DNA from 3 places in the Kitasatospora sp. NPDC001175 genome. Region 2 is predicted to be linked to each of the others. Evidence: riboswitches for the same ligand, from Rfam matches in the RefSeq annotation. Region 2 holds a riboswitch; each other region holds the start of a gene.
What was found. Region 2 has a riboswitch for guanidine ahead of ACWDAK_RS38940 (CBU_0592 family membrane protein). Riboswitches for the same ligand answer to the same signal wherever they lie in the genome.
Positions count from the first base shown of each region.

Region 1: linked by a shared signal. The riboswitch ahead of ACWDAK_RS38585 (Ohr family peroxiredoxin) and the one ahead of ACWDAK_RS38940 (CBU_0592 family membrane protein) in region 2 are both predicted to bind guanidine.
Region 3: linked by a shared signal. The riboswitch ahead of ACWDAK_RS33150 (MBL fold metallo-hydrolase) and the one ahead of ACWDAK_RS38940 (CBU_0592 family membrane protein) in region 2 are both predicted to bind guanidine.

Region 1 covers NZ_JBSFJU010000115.1:1,445-3,695, forward strand. Annotated here, with positions in the region: gene ACWDAK_RS38580 (YVTN family beta-propeller repeat protein) at 1-435, shown strand, start outside; guanidine-III (ykkC-III) riboswitch at 996-1,058, shown strand; gene ACWDAK_RS38585 (Ohr family peroxiredoxin) at 1,133-1,585, shown strand; gene ACWDAK_RS38590 (hypothetical protein) at 1,663-2,067, shown strand; gene ACWDAK_RS38595 (hypothetical protein) at 2,009-2,251, opposite strand, start outside.
Region 2 covers NZ_JBSFJU010000119.1:6,484-8,734, reverse strand. Annotated here, with positions in the region: gene ACWDAK_RS38950 (hypothetical protein) at 1-296, opposite strand, end outside; gene ACWDAK_RS38945 (ACT domain-containing protein) at 427-819, opposite strand; partial or broken gene ACWDAK_RS38940 (CBU_0592 family membrane protein) at 892-1,095, opposite strand; guanidine-III (ykkC-III) riboswitch at 1,104-1,174, opposite strand; gene ACWDAK_RS38935 (sigma-70 family RNA polymerase sigma factor) at 2,048-2,251, opposite strand, start outside.
Region 3 covers NZ_JBSFJU010000068.1:31,483-33,733, reverse strand. Annotated here, with positions in the region: gene ACWDAK_RS33160 (GNAT family N-acetyltransferase) at 1-597, opposite strand, end outside; gene ACWDAK_RS33155 (TetR-like C-terminal domain-containing protein) at 713-964, shown strand; guanidine-III (ykkC-III) riboswitch at 1,172-1,239, shown strand; gene ACWDAK_RS33150 (MBL fold metallo-hydrolase) at 1,251-2,144, shown strand; gene ACWDAK_RS33145 (hypothetical protein) at 2,235-2,251, opposite strand, start outside.

The DNA.
Region 1 (2,251 bases), on a different contig from region 2:
ACCGCCTACGTCACCAACGGCCTCGCGAACACCGTGTCCGTGATCAACACCGCCACCAACACCGTCACCACCACCATCCCCGTCGGCCTGTCGCCGTTCGCGGTGGAGTTCAGCCCGGGTGGTATCCGCGCCTACGTCACCAACACCAACTCGAGCAACGTGTCGGTGATCAACACGGCCACCGACACCGTCACCACCACCCTCTCCTCTGGCACCGCTCCCCGCGGGGTGGCCACGGCCAGGGTCCCGGTGGTGGCCACCGCCACCTGCCCCACCGGCCACGTGATCACCGGCGGCGGATACCAGCAAAGCGGCGGCGCCGTCCCACCCATCCAGGTCACCAGCCGACCCGTCGGCAACACCTGGCAAGTCCTCGCCGACAACCAGAACACCAACTACACCACCGTCACCCCCTACGCCGTCTGCGCCCCATAACCCACCCGGCTCCCGCAGCCGCCGTGCCAGCTGCGGGGCCACGGGGGCCACGGGGGCCACGGGGGCCACGGGGGCCACGGGGGCCACGGGGGCCACGGGGGCCACGGGGGCCACGGAGACACAACCACAACGGGCTTGATTCACTTTGACGGACACCCCTGGTCAGGGGCTTCGGCCCCGGTAAGGATGATGTCCATCATGGAGAGCATGGGGACACCCACCCCGGCCACCAGGGGCGCCGACGGGCGCAACACCACTCACAATCACCACCTCCAGGAGGACCACCCAGCCAACCGGGGGCGGCGGCGCGGCGAGGTGGGCAGGGGCGCAGCCCCTGCCCGAGCAGGACCCGGACCTGGCCGCCCACGACCGGGCGCGGCGGGGCCACCACGAGCACGCGGACAGCCGGCGGACAAAGGCCGGGTCCCACCCAGGCCCTACCGCTCATGCTCAACCCGACGATTCCCTCGGTGATGTCCCGGCGTCGGCGCTCCATGAGCCCGACCCGCACTGCGCTGCCTGGCCGGCTACGTTGCCTCGGCGAGGAGTGGGTATTCTGACCGGCGGCTGAGCTTCGGCCCCGGACGAGACGCGCCGTACCCGGTTATGCACGACGACGCCCCGTTGCCGCCTTGACGGCACTGGATGGCCCTTTCCGAGGTGGAGGGGGCTGGCGTCTCGCGGAGGGTAGTCCGGCATGACCGTTCCACTGACCAGGACTTTGTACACGGCCACTGCGAATGCTGTCGGCGGCCGGAACGGCACCGTCGCCACCGATGACGGGCATCTCGCGGCGCGACTGGCACCGCCGCGCAAGAGAGTGCCGGAGGCCACCGATCCCGAGCAGTTGTTCGCCGCCGGATTCGCGGCCTGCTTCGGGTCCGCGTTGGCCGAGGTAACGGGTGACAGCGGCCTGGACACGACGGCTGCTCGGGTCACCTGCCAGGTTGAGCTGGGGACGACCGCCACACCCGCCGGATACGGTCTGGCTGTGACACTGTCGGTCGCGGTACCGGGTTGGAAGGCCGATGACCTGCTTCCCTACCTGCACCGGGCCGACGCCGTCTGCCCCTACTCCCAGGCCGTGCGTGGCAACATCCCGCTGTCGATCGTGGCGCTCGATGCGGGCGGGGCCGGGGGCGACATCTGATGGAGCCGACACCGAACCGGTCCGGAACCGCGACCGCCTCGTTCGCCTGCGCCCAGAGCCGATCGGCTGCGACAGTCGTGCGCCCCCCTACGCGCGGCGGGTGGCGCCGGCTCGGCATCAGCCGCGACGGCGGCCCGCTGATCGACGAGGGCGAGGCCGTGTGGCTGCAGATCGGGGACCAGTACGCCGGATTCGCCGGCACCACGTCCTTTGACGGCGCGCAGGTCCGATTCCACCACGAGGTGGGTGAGCCTGGGGAGGACCTGGGCGCCTTGCGCTGGGACGGGGAGAACCTGGTCGAGTCCGGATCCAATCCGGACGGCAGTACGTTCCTGGAGATCTGGACACCGCTGCGCGGCTGTGAGGGCGAGGCCGGTTCCTGGCGCGCGGAGGGCTGCCAAGTGGTGCGAGTGGGAAGGCACGTCATCCATGTCGACGGCGAGGCGGGAACCTACCTGGTGGTCGGGTTGCCCAGGGCCTGAAGCCGGAGCCGGGGATCCGGTAGCGGCCCGAAACCGTGCCCGGACACGACAGTTGGAGGCCGGCCCGGTTCGCGGCGGCTTTCTCCTGGCGTTCCTCGTGCTCGTGGTAGCAGCGGCCGCCGGGGCCGCGGGTCCACTGGCCATGGAGCCCGTACTCGTAGGTGCTCTCCTGCTCGGGGACCTG
Region 2 (2,251 bases):
CGGTCGGGGTGGCCCGGGTGCTGGGCGAGGGCTGCGTGCAGCATCGCGCCGGCCTGCCACGCCTCGGCGTGGACGATGGGCTCCGGGAGGGTGCCCGGCTGGGCTCCGAGGACGATCCGGCCGCCGACCAGGGCCACCCATCCGTCCAGGCCGTCGACGTCCTTCTCGGTCCAGCCGCGGTCCAGGTCGGCGCCCTGGTGGAGGGTGCGGATGCCGTCGTGGCCGGTCCAGCGTAGCCACATCGCGCCGCGCACCAGCGGGGAGTCGTGCATCGGGCGGCCCAGGTCCCGGTCCACGGGCGCGGGCCGGCTGCTGTACAGGGCCAGCTCCAGCCGTCCGGGTGCGGCGCGGCAGAGCGGTCGGCGCCCCGGGCCGCCCCGCGCATCTCCGTGCGCGGGGCGGCCCGGGGGGGGCGTGCCGTGTCCGTCAGTGGGTGAGCTGTTTCAGGGCGGCCAGGGCCTGGGGTGCGTCGGCGTAGGGAACGAACAGGTGGTCGTGGTGGAAGCCGGCGACGACGTTGCAGCTGAGTCCGACCTGGGCCAGGGCCTCGGCGAAGACCGCTGTGAGGCCGACCGCCTCCAGCGCGGAATGCACGCGCAAGGTGATCCAGCCAGCGACGTAGTCGTAGGCCAGGCCTGCCCGGTCGGCATCCTGTTTCGGCAGGACGAGGGTCAGGCCCTCCTCCTCGGCAACGGTGACGACAGGACGGACGCCGGCGGGAATGCGGCCGTCGGGGGCGACCGTGAACACGTACTCGCCCGCATTGAGCTGCGGACTCATTCCGGCGAGCAGCTTGCGAAGGTCTTTCTCTCCTGCCACGGGGGTCTCCTCGGGAGTGTGGTGTTCGGAACGATCCGCCGAGCGCGGGCGCACGGCGGTCAGGGAAACGGCGGACACAAGGGCCCAGGTGCCCTCCAGCAACAGGAAGCCCCAGGACCCCTGGCGCAGTGCGATCACCGCGAGGGTCGCCGAGCCGACGAGGTTCAGCGACAGGGCGGTGCGCGAGTCCCCGCGCAGGAGCCGCGCCTGACCGGCGACGAAGGCGACGAGGATGAGGAGGGAACCGGTGATTTCGACGAGATCGATGCGATGCATGAGTGCGCTGCGAGCCGTCTTTGCTGGACCGGGTACGGCAACGCTCTCGTCCGGGGCGACGCCAAAACGGCGTCACCGCCGCTCGCTGTAGCCCAGACGGCGCAACCCGGACGCAACCGGATGGCAGCGACCAGGACCGACAACCACACAACACACGGCCACCCGGCGGGGTCCCACCCGATCCCAGCCCACGAGTTCCGAGGCCCGGCGAACCATGCCGGGACAGCGCCGAGGTACCAGCCCCCAGTCGTCCGGGCCGGGGCCCTGCAGGAGCCCTGAGGACCTGTCACCGCTGCGCCCAGGCCAGACCCCGGCACAGCGGTAACCGCCCGCCGGGGCGGTGACGGGAGCCCTTCCTGCCCCGCGCAGACAGGCTGCGAGGCGCCCGAGTGGAACTGCGGGATCGGGACCGCGGCAGAACGGTGAGAGCTGGCGGCCCGGCCCTCCCCGCCCGCCGGGGGGCGGCCGTAGCGCCACCAGATGGGGCCGAGCGGGCCGTGCTCGGCCAGGAGCTCCAGGGTGGTGGCGACGATGGGCACGGCGTCGTCGTACTCGCGCAAGCCGTCGTCGTTGTCGTGCCGCGTGACGGTCCACCAACTGCCGCCCCAGCAGTCGGCGGACAGGTCCGCGACGGCCTGCTGCCGGTTGGCCAGACCGACCGGTCCGGCGTCGGTGACGGCCAGGGCGACCGGCGGGTACCCGGCGCGGGTGTGCCCGGGGCGCGACGCCACCAGTGCACCGTGCGGTCGGCCGGCTCCTCGTCGGTGAGGGCCGGGTCGTTGTCCCGGACCTTCACGCGGAACAGCCCGCGGTAGGCGGTGAACTTCGCCGCCACCCGGGCCGGCGCCATCGTGGCGCGGTCGACCTCCACCATCAGCACCGGCACCCCGACCTCCGGGGCCTGCCACACACCTGCTGCGAGTGGCACGCGAGTAGCGGACTGGCAGGGCTGTCAGCCGGGGCTGCCCAGGTCGAGGGTCCAGAGCAGGCCGTCCGTGTTGGGGGCGGTGCCGACACCGGCGTCGGTGTACTGGCAGTCGAGCATGTTCTGCTGGTGGATCGCGCCGTCCGACCAGTCCTTCAGCACCGTGTTCGGCGAGCTCGTGTCCCGGTCGAGGTTCTCGGCCCACGCACTCCACTGGTAGCCGGCAGCGGT
Region 3 (2,251 bases), on a different contig from region 2:
GGGCATACGGACCGGGAGGACGGGGGCCACGGGTTCGACAGAATGTCGAGTATCGCCGTCGTTCAGCAGCGCATACATCAGCATGTCGCACCACTCGTCCCCCACCTGCCGCCACCCTCGCAGCAGCCCCTCGCGTCGGAACCCCGCGCGCTCGGCGGTGCGCACGGAAGCCGTGTTCCACGGCTCCACATACAGCTCGAGCCGAGGGATCCGCAGTTCGCGGAGGGCCCAGCAGGTCACTGCGCCGAGCGCGGCCGCGGCAGCACCCTGACCACGCGCCGACTTGACGACCCAGTAGCCCAACGACGCACGGCCCTGCACCGAGTCCTTGAGCATCAGCCCCACGTAGCCGACCGGCCGACCGTGCGAGTTCACGATGACGAACGGATATGCGGTCCTCGCGGTCACGCGGCCCCACTGCCGTTCGACGAACGCGACACCCGCCGGCTCGGAGTAGGGCGAGGGCACAGTGGTGATCAAGGGGATGTAATCGTCCTCCGACGCCTCCCGGACGAGCCGAAGGTCCGAAAGGTGCCACGGCCGAAGCGTGAACCCTCCATCAACGGTGAGTTCAGGCATGTCAGGCGGCAGTTCCATCCGCCCATCGTGCCGTGGTGCAAGACCGGTTGCACTCGGATTTCGCACAGGGAACCGCGCCCCGCTCCGGCCGCTCGGGTTGACCGGGCGGACGACCTCGCGGCGGTCGCCGGCGATGTTCCTCCTCGACACCGGCCTCCCGTTCGCCGACGCGGCTACACCGGCCCCGCTGCGCGAGGCGTTCGACACACTGCTGGACACGCTCGGCAACCTCGCGGGAGACGCCGAACCGGCGCTGTTCGTCGAGGTCTTCTGGTCGGCCCTGCACGGCCTGGTCTCGCTCACCAGCTCGGGCCGGCTTCCCCGGCGGGAGGCGTCGCGGCGGCTCGAGGTCCTGGTGGACCGGTTCGCGGGAACGGGACACTGACGGGCGGTCACCGCTGCGGAAGGGCCGATCGGGTGAACCCGGCTCGCCCAACACCGGCTCGGCCACTTGCGCCCGCCCGGCAGCGCGTAGCACACCGCACTCGCGTACGAGAGTACGGCGATGTGGCCGGCGGGACCAAGTCCCTTACCGTGGCGGCGAGTCCAGGTCGTGCCGATCGCAGTCGGCACTCGCCGTGGTACCGTCCCCGCGGAGGCTCAACAGTGCCTGCCCCGGACGAGATGTGCGCCGTACCCGGCCTGCCAAGACGACGCACTGAGGAGACGTCGTGGACGCGGGCACGTTCTGGGTCGATCTCGCCGGCACGGCTCCCGAGCCCCGTGCGCTGGACGTCCGGTGGATCCACGGGTCGCCGTCAGCCAAACACAACACCGACCCGGACATCCAGGTCCACGCCTACGACCGGCACACGTACATCCTGCGGCAGAACATGGCGGTCGACTACGAGGCGCCGTTCCTGTTCCTGCTGTTCGGGAACGCCCAAGCGGTCCTGATCGACACCGGAGCCACCGCTTCCGCGGAGTTCTTCCCCTTGCGCCGGGTGATCGATGAACTCGTCGACGGGTGGCTCGCCCGGCACCCACGGGAGCGGTACCACCTGCTGGTCCTGCACACCCACCCGCACGGCGACCACATCGCGGGTGACCCCCAGTTCAGCGACCGCCCCGACACCACGGTGGTGGGAGCGGACCTGGCCACCACCCGGAAGTACTTCGGGTTCGACGAGGACCCTGACGCCGTGGCACAAGTCGACTTGGGTGGACGGGTGTTGGAGTGCCTGGCCACCCCGGGTCACCACGAGGCTGCGGTCACGTTCTACGACCCGTGGACCGGATTCCTGCTCACTGGCGACACGGTCTACCCGGGCCGGCTCTACATCCAGGACTGGCCCGCCTTCGCCCGCAGCATCGACCGGCTGATCGAGTTCTCCGACCGCCGGCCGGTCACTCACGTGCTGGGCTGCCACATCGAGATGACCAGGCAGCCGGGTGTGGACTACCCGATCCGCACCACCTTCCAGCCCGACGAGCCCCCGCTTCAGCTGACCACCGGCCACCTGCACGACATCCGCGCGGCGATCCGGGAGGTCGGCGACGATCGGCCCAGCCGACGCGCCTTCCCCGACTTCGTCCTCTGCCCCTCCGACCCGCCGCGCGACTGACCGGGACTTCCTGCGGGCCACCGCGCGGGTCCAGGGCCCGACGCCTCGTGAGGCGGTGGCGCCCCAGGACGGCATACCGGCAGACCGGTCTCAGGACGGGTGGCGCC